Regions from separate parts of the Micromonospora sp. NPDC049048 genome, predicted to be linked through region 2. Evidence: riboswitches for the same ligand, from Rfam matches in the RefSeq annotation. Region 2 holds a riboswitch; the other holds the start of a gene.
The links. Region 2 has a riboswitch for thiamine pyrophosphate ahead of thiE (thiamine phosphate synthase). Riboswitches for the same ligand answer to the same signal wherever they lie in the genome.

Region 1 (5,113 bases), on a different contig from region 2:
GGCCGCCGTCACTCGTACTGTTGCCGGGGTACGGGCACCTGCCGCCAGGACTCCACGTCCAGGTAGGGGATCTCCGCGTCGTTGACCGGGTCCCGGGCGACGCGGTCGCTGTAGCGGCCGGTGGCCTCGATCCAGGTGTCGTCGGCGAGCCCGTCGGGGACCGCGCCGGTGAGGCCCAGCTTGACCGGTCGCCCGTCGGCGGCGCAGCAGGAGAGCACCATCCGGGCCAGCAGCGGCCGGCCGTCGGGGCCGGTGGTCACGAAGCCGGTCAGTTGGACCCGGCGGTCGCCGATCGAGGTGCCCCGGTCGAACAGGGCCCGGGAGGCGTAGTCGAGTACGGCGACGCGCACCGGGTCGCCGTCGGGCAGCGGCGGGTAGTCCGACGGCTGCTGCCGGGTGGCGACGACGGTGCCGGCCTGCCCGGCCGCGTACGAGCCCAGGGCCGGCGGGGCCACCAGCAGCAGGCCCAGCACGGGCAGGATCAGCAGCCAGCCGGCCCACGGCTCGCGATGCCCGTGCCCGTCGTGCCCGTCGCCGTCGTGCCCGTCATGGTCACCACGAGCGTCGTGGTCGACGGGCGTGCGCCGCAGGAGCGGGCTCAGCTCGTACCAGAGGGTCATGACCGCGGCGGCCACCAGCAGCAGGCCGGCGGCGACCAGGAAGGGTCGCAGCCCTTCCTTGACGTAGCGCAGGTGCAGGTCGGTGAGGCTGGCCCGGATCACCGCGCCGCCGAGCAGCAGCAGGACGACCGCCTGCGCCTGCCGGTTCACAGCAGCACCGCCCCGGCCGTGGCGGCCACCACGACGGCCACCGCGAAGGTGGTCGGGGCGAACCGCAGCGCGAACCGCCGGCCGAAGACCCCGGCCTGCATCGAGATGAGCTTGAGGTCGACCATCGGCCCCACCACCAGGAAGACCAGTCGGGAGGTCAGCGAGAACTGCGACAGCGACGCGGCGACGAAGGCGTCCGCCTCGGAGCAGAGGGAGAGCAGCACGGCGAGGGCGGCCAGCGCGAGCACCGACAGCACCGGCTCGTCGGCGAGGGTCTGCAACCAGCGCTCGGGCACCACGACGTTGATCGTGGCGGCGGCCGCAGCGCCGATCACCAGGAACCCGCCGGCGTGCGTGACGTCGTGCCGGACGGCCCCCCAGAACGCCCGTCCGCGCGAGCCGCCGTCGAGTTCCGGCCGGCGCGGCAGCCGGATCCAGTCGGCCCGGCCGAGACGCAGCCACAGCCAACCCATGACCGTGGCGACGAGCAGGCTGGCGACGGCCCGGCCGAGGACCATCGCCGGGTCGTCGGGGAAGGCCACGGCGGTGGCGGTGAGCACGATCGGGTTGATCGCCGGGGCGGCGAGCAGGAATGCCAACGCGGCGGCCGGGGTGACCCCGCGCCGGATCAGCGACCCAGCGATCGGCACCGCGCCGCACTCGCAGCCCGGTAGCACCACGCCGGCCGCGCTGGCCACCGGCACCGCGAGCGCGGGGTGGCGCGGCAGCGCCCGGGCCCAGAACGACCGGGGTACGAAGACCGCGATCACCGCGGAGAGCAGCACGCCGAAGACGAGGAACGGCACCGCCTGCACCAGGACCGAGACGAAGACGGTGGTCCAGGTCTGCAACCGGGGCGCGGACAGGGCCCGGGCGACCGGCTCGCGGAAGACGAACAGCAGGATCAGCAGGCCGGCGAGCACCTCCACCGACCCGATCCGCCGGTCCGGGCCGCGCGGGGCCGCCGGCGTCTCCCCGCGTACGCCCGGGGCACCCACCCCGTCCGGCGCGCGGCGGTCAGCCTCGGATGTCACGTACGTGTCCCTCTGCCGGGTTCCCAGTGGCCGCCCGAGAGTACCGGGGGAACCGACAGCGTCGGTTCCCCCGCGTGGTGAGCAGCGCAGAGATCACCTTTGCTGGATGATCTTCGAAGGTGTTAGCGTCGGGCCACAACTTCACATCCGACAGGGGAGCGCACAGCGCTGAGAGTGCGGGCACCGCCCGCAGACCCTCGAACCTGATCTGGGTAATGCCAGCGCAGGGAGTTCGGTCGACCTCCAGCCGCGTCGACGTCCGGCACGTTCCGGGCGCGGCGTGCGTCTTCTCCTGGTTCTCGTTCGGGACTGGGAGCAATCATGCGAGACAACAACACCGCCACCCGGTGGCGTACCGTCGACGTCGTCGTCGCCGCGGTGATCGCGGTCGCCTTCGGCGTCATCTTCTGGGCGTGGGGCCTGCTGTGGCGGGCCGTCGACCCGGCGTTCGCGTTCTTCCCCGCCGGTCAGGCGATCATGTACGGCGTGTGGCTGGTCCCGGCCGTCCTCGGCGGCCTGGTGATCCGCAAGCCCGGGGCGGCCCTCTTCTGCGAGGCGGTGGCCGCGACGGTCTCCGCGCTGCTCGGCTCGGAGTGGGGCGGCGTCACCATCGTGCAGGGCCTGATCCAGGGGCTCGGCGCCGAACTGGCCTTCGCCGCGTTCCGGTACCGCTCGTTCCGGCTGCCCACCGCGCTGATCGCTGGCGCGCTGACCGGCCTCGGCGCGGCGCTGTTCGACTTCGTCGTCTGGAACAGCGAGACCGCCCTGGCCAGCTACCGCATCCCGTACGCCCTGCTCACCGTCGTCAGCGCCACGATCGTCGCGGGCGCCGGCGGCTGGGCCCTGACCCGTTCCCTGGCCACCACGGGCGCCCTGGACCGCTTCCCCGCCGCCCGCGACCGCACCCCGATCTAACCCCCACCCACCCGCTCACCGGCCGCGTTGATCATGAAGTTGTTGCCACGACACGCCGCGCCGAAGGACAACAACTTCATGATCAACGCCTGCGGGCGGGCAGGAAGGAGGACGGCGTGGGGGCGGTGACGCTGCGAGGGTTCGGGTGGCGGCACGCCGGACGTCGGGCGTGGGCCCTGCGCGGGGTCGATCTGCGCGTCGAGGCCGGCGAGCGGGTGCTGCTGCTCGGGCCCTCCGGGGCCGGCAAGAGCACGCTGCTCGCCGCGCTGGCCGGGCTGCTGCCCGAGGACTCGGGCGAGCAGGAGGGCAGCGTCGAGATCGACGGGCTCGACCCCCGCAAGGCCCGGGAGCGGGTGGGCATCGTCTTCCAGGACCCGGAGACCCAGCTCGTGATGGCCCGCAGCGGCGACGACGTGGCGTTCGGGCTGGAGAACCGCGGCACCCCCGCAGGGGAGATCTGGCCCCGCGTCGACGAGGCGCTCACGCGCGTCGGCTTCCCGTACCCCCGGGACCGCCCCACCGCCGCCCTCTCCGGCGGCGAGCAGCAGCGGCTCGCCCTGGCCGGGGTGCTGGCCCTGCGCCCCGGGTTGCTGCTGCTCGACGAGCCCACCGCCAACCTCGACCCCACCGGCGCGGCGCTGATCCGGGCGGCGGTGGCCGGCGCGCTGGACGCCGAGACCACGCTGATCCTGGTCGAGCACCGGGTCGCCGAGGCGCTGCCCCTGGTCGACCGGGTGGTCGTGCTCGAACCCGGCGGCGGCGTCCGCGCCGACGGCACGCCCGAGGCCGTCTTCGGCACGCACGGCGACGCGCTCGCCGCCGAGGGCGTCTGGGTGCCCGGGCGGCCCGTGCCGCCCCGCCACGCCACCGCGCCGGCCGGCGACGTGTTGCTCACCGCCGACCGGCTCGGCCTGCCGCCCCGGCTGGCCGCCGTCGATCTGACGGTACGCGCCGGCGAGGCGCTCGCCGTCGTCGGTCCCAACGGGGCCGGCAAGTCGACCCTCGCCCTGCTGCTCGGTGGCCTGCTCAGACCCGGAGCCGGCCGGGTCACGGCGACCACGGCACTGGCCGGCGGCGACGCCCGCACTCCCCCGCACCGCTGGCGCGCGCCCGCGCTGGCCCGCCGGATCGGGTCGGTCTTCCAGGACCCCGAGCACCAGTTCGTCACCAACACCGTCTTCGACGAGCTGGCTCTCGGCCCGCGCCGCACCGGCCAGCCCGAGGCGGCCGTACGCTCCACTGTCGACGACCTGCTGGGCCGGCTGCGGTTGGCGAAGCTCGCGGCGGCCAACCCGTACACCCTCTCCGGCGGGGAGGCGCGGCGGCTGAGCGTGGCGACCGCCCTGGCCACCGCGCCCCGCCTGCTCGTCTGCGACGAACCGACCTTCGGCCAGGACCGGCGCACCTGGCTGGAGCTGGTGGATCTCTTCGCCGAGCTGCGCGACGCCGGGCACGGCCTGGTCGCCGTCACCCACGATTCGGAGTTCGTCGCCGCCCTGGCGGATCGCCGCCTCACCCTGGAGCGCCCGTGATCAGCGACAGGACCGCCGCACCGGTCACCCACCCAGATCGCCGCGTCACCCTGGAACGCCCGTGACCAGCGACAGGACCGCCGCACCGGTCACCCACCCAGATCGCCGCCTCACCCTGGAACGCCCGTGATCAGTTTCGAGGCGGTCGCCGCGCCGGAGGCGCCGCTGGCCCGGCGCAATCCGGTGGCGAAGCTCGTTGCGGCGCTGGTGTTCTCGTTCATCCTGATCGCCACCGTGGACCCGGTGGCCCCGGCCATCGCGATCGCCGTCGAGCTGGCCCTGCTGCCGCTGTTCGGGGTACGGCTGCGGGTGTTGGCGCGGCGGGCCTGGCCGCTGCTCGTCGGCGCGGTCGGCGTGGTGGTGACGCTGGTGCTCTTCGCGGCCGAGCGCTCCGGCCGCGTACTGGTCGAGGCCGGCCCGGTGGTGGTCACCTCCGGTGTGCTGCTCACCGCGCTGGGCCTGGTGCTGCGCATGTTCGCGGTGGCGCTGCCCGGCGTGATCGTCTTCGCCACCACCGACCCGACCGACCTGGCGGACGCGCTCATCCAGAACGCGAAGGCGCCGGCCCGGTTCGCCATCGGGGCGCTGGCCGCGTTCCGGCTCGTGCCGCTGCTGGGCCAGGAGTGGCAGATGATCTCCGTGGCGCGCCGCGCCCGGGGGGTCGAGGCCGGCCGCAACCCGCTGGCGAAGCTGCGGCTGTTCGTGTCGACGGCCTTCGCGCTGCTGGTCGGGGCGATCCGGCGGGGCACCCGGCTGGCCGTGGCGATGGACGCCCGGGGCTTCGACGCCGGAGTCCCCCGCACCGTCGCCCGCCGGCAACGCTTCGTCGCCGCCGACGGGCTGCTGATCGTCGGCGCGGCGG
Region 2 (5,113 bases):
CTGGAGCTCGACGGCCTGACCTACCCGTTCGACCTGGAGATCTGGTACGGCGACCGCGTCGCGGTGCTCGGCGCAAACGGCACCGGCAAGTCGCACTTCCTGCGGCTGCTGGCCCGGGGCGGCACCGATCCCGACCCCGCCAACGGCCCGGTCGACGGCGCCGCCGCGCTCGCGCCGGTGGCCCACGACGGGGTGGCCCGGCTCGGCGCGCGGGTACGCCCCGGGCACTTCTCGCAGACCCACGACCGGCCGGAGCTGATGGCGAAGACCCTCGTCGAGATCCTCTGGCGGGGCGACGAGCACCGGGCCGGCATGGACCGGCACGCGGCGATGGCGGCACTGAGCCGGTACGAGCTGGCGGCGCAGGGCGACCAGCGCTTCGGCACCCTCTCCGGCGGTCAGCAGGCACGCTTCCTGGTGCTGCTGCTGGAGCTGTCCGGCGCGACGCTGCTGCTGCTCGACGAGCCCACCGACAACCTCGACCTGGCGTCGGCGGAGGCGCTGGAGGCCGGGCTGACCGCGTTCGAGGGGACCGTCGTGGCGGTGACCCACGATCGCTGGTTCACCCGGACCTTCGACCGGTTCGTGCTGTTCCGGGGCGACAACGAGGTGGTGGAGACCCCGGAGCCGGTCTGGGACGTGGCGTGAGCCCCGCCGACCTGGCGACCGCCTTCGCACTGTCGGCGGCGTGTCCCGGGCGGCGGGCATAGGGTGGATCACGTGACTGAGATGACCTACCGCCGGTTGGGCGACTCCGGGCTCGTGGTGTCCGTGGTCGGCATCGGCTGCAACAACTTCGGCCGCAAGCTCGACCTCGACGGCACCCGGGCGGTGGTCGACGCCGCGCTCGACGCGGGGATCAACTTCTTCGACACCGCCGACATCTACGGCGAGCCCCAGGGCGGCTCCGAGGAACTGCTGGGCCAGGCGCTCAAGGGCCGGCGCGACGACGTGGTGGTGGCCACCAAGTTCGGGATGGACATGCACGGCATGAACGGTCCCGACTTCGGCGCCCGGGGCGCGCGCCGTTACATCGCCCGGGCGGTCGAGGCGTCGCTGCGTCGGCTCGGCACCGACCACATCGACCTGTACCAGATGCACGAGCCCGACCCGGGCACCCCGATCGACGAGACCCTGGCCGCGCTCGACGACCTCGTCCGCGCCGGCAAGGTCCGCTACCTGGGCAACTCCAACTTCGCCGGCTGGCAGATCGCCGACGCCGACTGGGTGGCGTCGTCAAACGGCCGGTCCCGGTTCATCAGCGCCCAGAACCACTACAGCCTGCTGGAGCGCTCCGTCGAGACCGAGGTGGTGCCGGCGTGCGAGCGGTTCGGCCTCGGGCTGCTGCCGTTCTTCCCGCTGGCCAACGGGCTGCTCACCGGCAAGTACAAGCGCGACCAGGCCCCGCCCGCCGGCAGCCGCCTCGCCGGTGGCGGCCGGTACGCCGAACGCCTCGCCGCCGCCGACTGGGACACGATCGAGGCCATCGAGGCGTACGCCGCCGAGCGGGGGCTGTCGATGCTCCAGGTGGCGATCGGCGGGCTGGCCGGGCAGCCGGCGGTGACCTCGGTGATCGCCGGCGCCACCACGCCCGAGCAGGTACGCGCCAACGCGGAGGCCGGCACCTGGCAGCCCACCGACGAGGACCTCGCCGCCCTGCGCGCCATCCTCTGACCCACCCGCGCTGGCTGCCGCGCCCGCCGCCCGCGCCCACCCCGCCCGTGCCCGGGCGGGAGGCGGTGCTTCCACGGGTGGAACATCAGGGACCTTTCCCGCCCCGGGAGACAGCCCTGGTGTTCCACCCGTTCCCGTCGGCTCCGTCATGACTGCCGTTCGAGTTGGTCGATGTTGAGGGTGTGCGGCGGCGGTGGGCGTAACGGCACTCTGCCGGTGTGGACATCTGCCGGCGGTGGAACGCCACGGCTGTCACCGGGGGCGGTTGACCGACCTGGCGTTCCACTCGTCGGCGCGTTCGCGGAGGGCGGCCGTGACGAGGCGTACCGTCCGGTTTCGGTTCCGGAGCACGTCGTCGGCGGTGAAGCGCAGGACGATCCAGCCGGCCGCGCGTAGCGCGTTCAGCCGGGCGACGTCCTGCCGGAAGTGGACGCGTTCCCGGTGGTGGTCGCCGTCGTACTCGACCGCGACGCGCAGGGCCGGCCAGGCCAGGTCGACCCGGCCGACGAAACGGCCGGCGGCGTCGCGCACGTCGTGCTGCGGCGTGGGCGGGGGCAGCCCGGCGTCGAGCAGGAGCAGCCGGAGACGGGTCTCCATCGGGGACTCGGCCAGCGGCTCCGCCAGCGCCAGGATCTCCCGCAGCAGAGGCAGGCCGGGCCATCCGTGCCGCGCGTCGGCGTACGCGCGCAGTGCGGCGAGCTTCACCACCCGGCGGTGCAGCAACGCGTCCACGGCGACCAGAGCCTCGTCCCGAGGGGCCTGGCGGCCCAGGTCGAAGGCGGTGCGTAGGGCAGTGGTGACGGGCAGGCCGCCGAAGCGCGTGCGGTCGGAACCCGGCACCACGGATCGGGTCACCCGAAGACGAGGATGGGGTCGCATTCGCGCGGCGCGTGGTACCAGTACGGTGACCGGCGCGTCCCGGGCCAGCAGGTCGACGCCCCAGAGGTACGCGGCACTCCTTCCGGCGATCGCGGCGCCGGAGGGCAGGAGCAGGGCCACCGCATCGCACCAGAGCCGATGATCTGGCGCGAGCAGCGCGTCCCGATGCACGTACACATCGGGTAGCAGGCGTTGCCAGGACGGCCCGCGCAGCATGGCGCGGGTCAGGAGTCCGTCGGCGACGGCGGCGCTGGCGCGGAACGGCAGGAAGGCGAGGCCGGGCGGTACGCGGGCGGCTGAGGGCATCGGGACAGCGTGGCGTGACGAGGTTCTCGCCCGCCGCCCCACTCGCCGGGATCGGGTTGTCGGTGTGAGATCCGCGCTCCGACCTTGGCGGATCCGGCGATCCGTCGTACGGTGACAGCCGCAAGTGACCCACGGGAGCCCGGTGGACCGGGCTGAGAGGGGGGCTGTCAGCCCCCGACCGTCGAACCTGATCCGGGTAATGCCGGCGCAGGGAGGAGTGTTGCCGTGCCGTCCCTCGGGCGACTGCATCTCATCACCGACACCCGACCCGGGCGGGATCCGCTGGCCGTGCTGCGGGCCGCCCTACCGGTGGCCCGCACGGAACTCGTCGTGCAGGTCCGGATGACCGACGACGCCACCGACCGGGAGGCGTACGACCTGGCCTGCCGGGTCGTGGCGCTCTGCGCACGATACGGCGCCACCTGTCTCGTGAACGACCGGCTGCACGTGGCGCTGGCGGTGGGTGCCGCCGGTGGGCACGTCGGCGCGGAGGACCTGCCGGTCGCGGCGGCCCGCCGGGTGCTCGGCCCGACGGCCGTGCTCGGCGCCACCGCCCGCGAGCCGGCGACGGCCGCCGAGGCGGTCGCCGCCGGGGCCAGCTACCTGGGCGTGGGCCCCTGCCACGCCACCAGCACCAAGTCGGGGCTGCCGGCACCGATCGGCCCGGCGGGGGTTAGCGCCGTCGCCACCGCCGTGGACGTGCCGGTCGTCGCGATCGGCGGGGTGACCGCCGCCGACGTGCCCGCGCTGCTGGCCGCCGGGGCGTACGGGGTGGCGGTGGTCGGGGCGCTCTCCGGGGCGGAGGATCCGGGGCGGGCGACGGCGGAACTGCTGGGAGCGCTGGGGTGCTGAGCCGGCCGGACGTCGCCGTGGTGGGGGCGGGACCGGTCGGGCTGGCGATCGCCTGGCGCTGCGCGCAGCGCGGACTGCGGGTCGTCGTGCACGACCCCGCCCCGGGCACCGGCGCGTCCCACGTCGCCGCCGGGATGCTCGCCCCGGTCGCCGAGGCGTACTTCGGCGAGCACGAGCTGACCGGGCTGCTGACCGCCTCCGCCGCCCGCTGGCCCGCCTTCGCCGCCGAGCTGACCGCCGCCACCGGCGTCGACGTCGGCTACCGCACCGAGGGCACGCTGATGGTCGGGCTGACCGCCGACGACCTGGCCGAGGCGCGCCGGCTGTGGGCGTACCAGCAGGGGATCGGACTGCCGGTGACGCCGCTGCGCCCGTCGGCGCTGCGGGACCGCGAGCCGGCGCTGGCACCCCGGGTGCGCGGCGGCGCGCTCGCCGCCACCGACCACCAGGTCGACCCGCGGCGGCTGGTGCCGGCGCTGCGCGCGGCCGCCGAGCGGGCCGGCGCCACGCTGGTCCCCGCCGTCGTGCGCGCCCTGTCCGACGTGGACGCGCGGGTCACGGTGGTCGCGGCCGGTTGCGGGGCGGCGGCCCTGACGGGGCTGCCCGTGCGACCGGTGAAGGGGCAGGTGGTCCGGCTCCGCGCGCCCGGCGGCGGTGCGCCGGGCTTCCGGCACGTCATCCGGGGGTACGCCGACGGCGAGCCCGTCTATCTCGTGCCCCGCGCGGACGGGGAGGTGGTGGTGGGCGCGACCGTCGAGGAGCGCGCCGACACCGACGTCTCCGCCGGGGCGGTGCTGCGGCTGCTCCGCGCGGCCGTCGACCTGCTGCCCGAGTTGGCCGAGTACGACCTGGTGGAGACGGCCGCCGGCCTGCGCCCCGGCACCCCCGACAACGCCCCGATCCTCGGTCCGCTGCCGGGCCGGCCCGGCGTGCTCGCCGCGACCGGACACCACCGGCACGGCATCGTGCTCACGCCGGTCACCGCCGACCTGATCGCCGACCTGGTCGTCACGGGGACGGCGGACCCGCTGCTCGCCCCCTTCACCCCGGCCCGGTTCGCGCCGCCCGAGCCCGCCGAACCCGCCCCCGACCCGGCCGCCTTGCCCGGTCCGGCCGCTGTCTCTGGTCCGGCCGCCGCTCCCGGTCCGGCCGCCTTGCCTGGCCCGGCCGTCAGCGTCGGTCGGGCGCCTTCCGGCGGGCCGGGGGTCGTCGCCGGGCCTGTCGTCCCGGCCGTCGAGAGCCGGTCCGGTGCCGGACCGGCCGTACCCGAGGAGGAGCACACGTGGAACTGACGGTGAACGGCACCGGGCGCAGCCTGCCCGGCGGGTCGACCGTGGCGGACCTGGTCCGGGTGGTCACCGACCAGCAGCGTGGGCTCGCCGTCGCGGTCAACGGTGAGGTC

Region 1: linked by a shared signal. The riboswitch ahead of ACGFIG_RS11010 (ECF transporter S component) and the one ahead of thiE (thiamine phosphate synthase) in region 2 are both predicted to bind thiamine pyrophosphate.

What each region holds. Positions count from the first base shown of each region.
Region 1 is NZ_JBICTM010000003.1:75,855-80,967, reverse strand. Features, by position in the region: gene ACGFIG_RS11020 (TIGR03943 family putative permease subunit) at 9-770, opposite strand; gene ACGFIG_RS11015 (permease) at 767-1,768, opposite strand; TPP riboswitch at 1,947-2,052, shown strand; gene ACGFIG_RS11010 (ECF transporter S component) at 2,126-2,719, shown strand; gene ACGFIG_RS11005 (ABC transporter ATP-binding protein) at 2,836-4,251, shown strand; gene ACGFIG_RS11000 (energy-coupling factor transporter transmembrane component T family protein) at 4,378-5,113, shown strand, end outside.
Region 2 is NZ_JBICTM010000001.1:542,231-547,343, forward strand. Features, by position in the region: gene ACGFIG_RS02640 (ABC-F family ATP-binding cassette domain-containing protein) at 1-648, shown strand, start outside; gene ACGFIG_RS02645 (aldo/keto reductase) at 712-1,674, shown strand; gene ACGFIG_RS02650 (DUF559 domain-containing protein) at 1,927-2,859, opposite strand; TPP riboswitch at 2,982-3,090, shown strand; gene thiE (thiamine phosphate synthase) at 3,085-3,711, shown strand; gene thiO (glycine oxidase ThiO) at 3,705-5,003, shown strand; gene thiS (sulfur carrier protein ThiS) at 4,994-5,113, shown strand, end outside.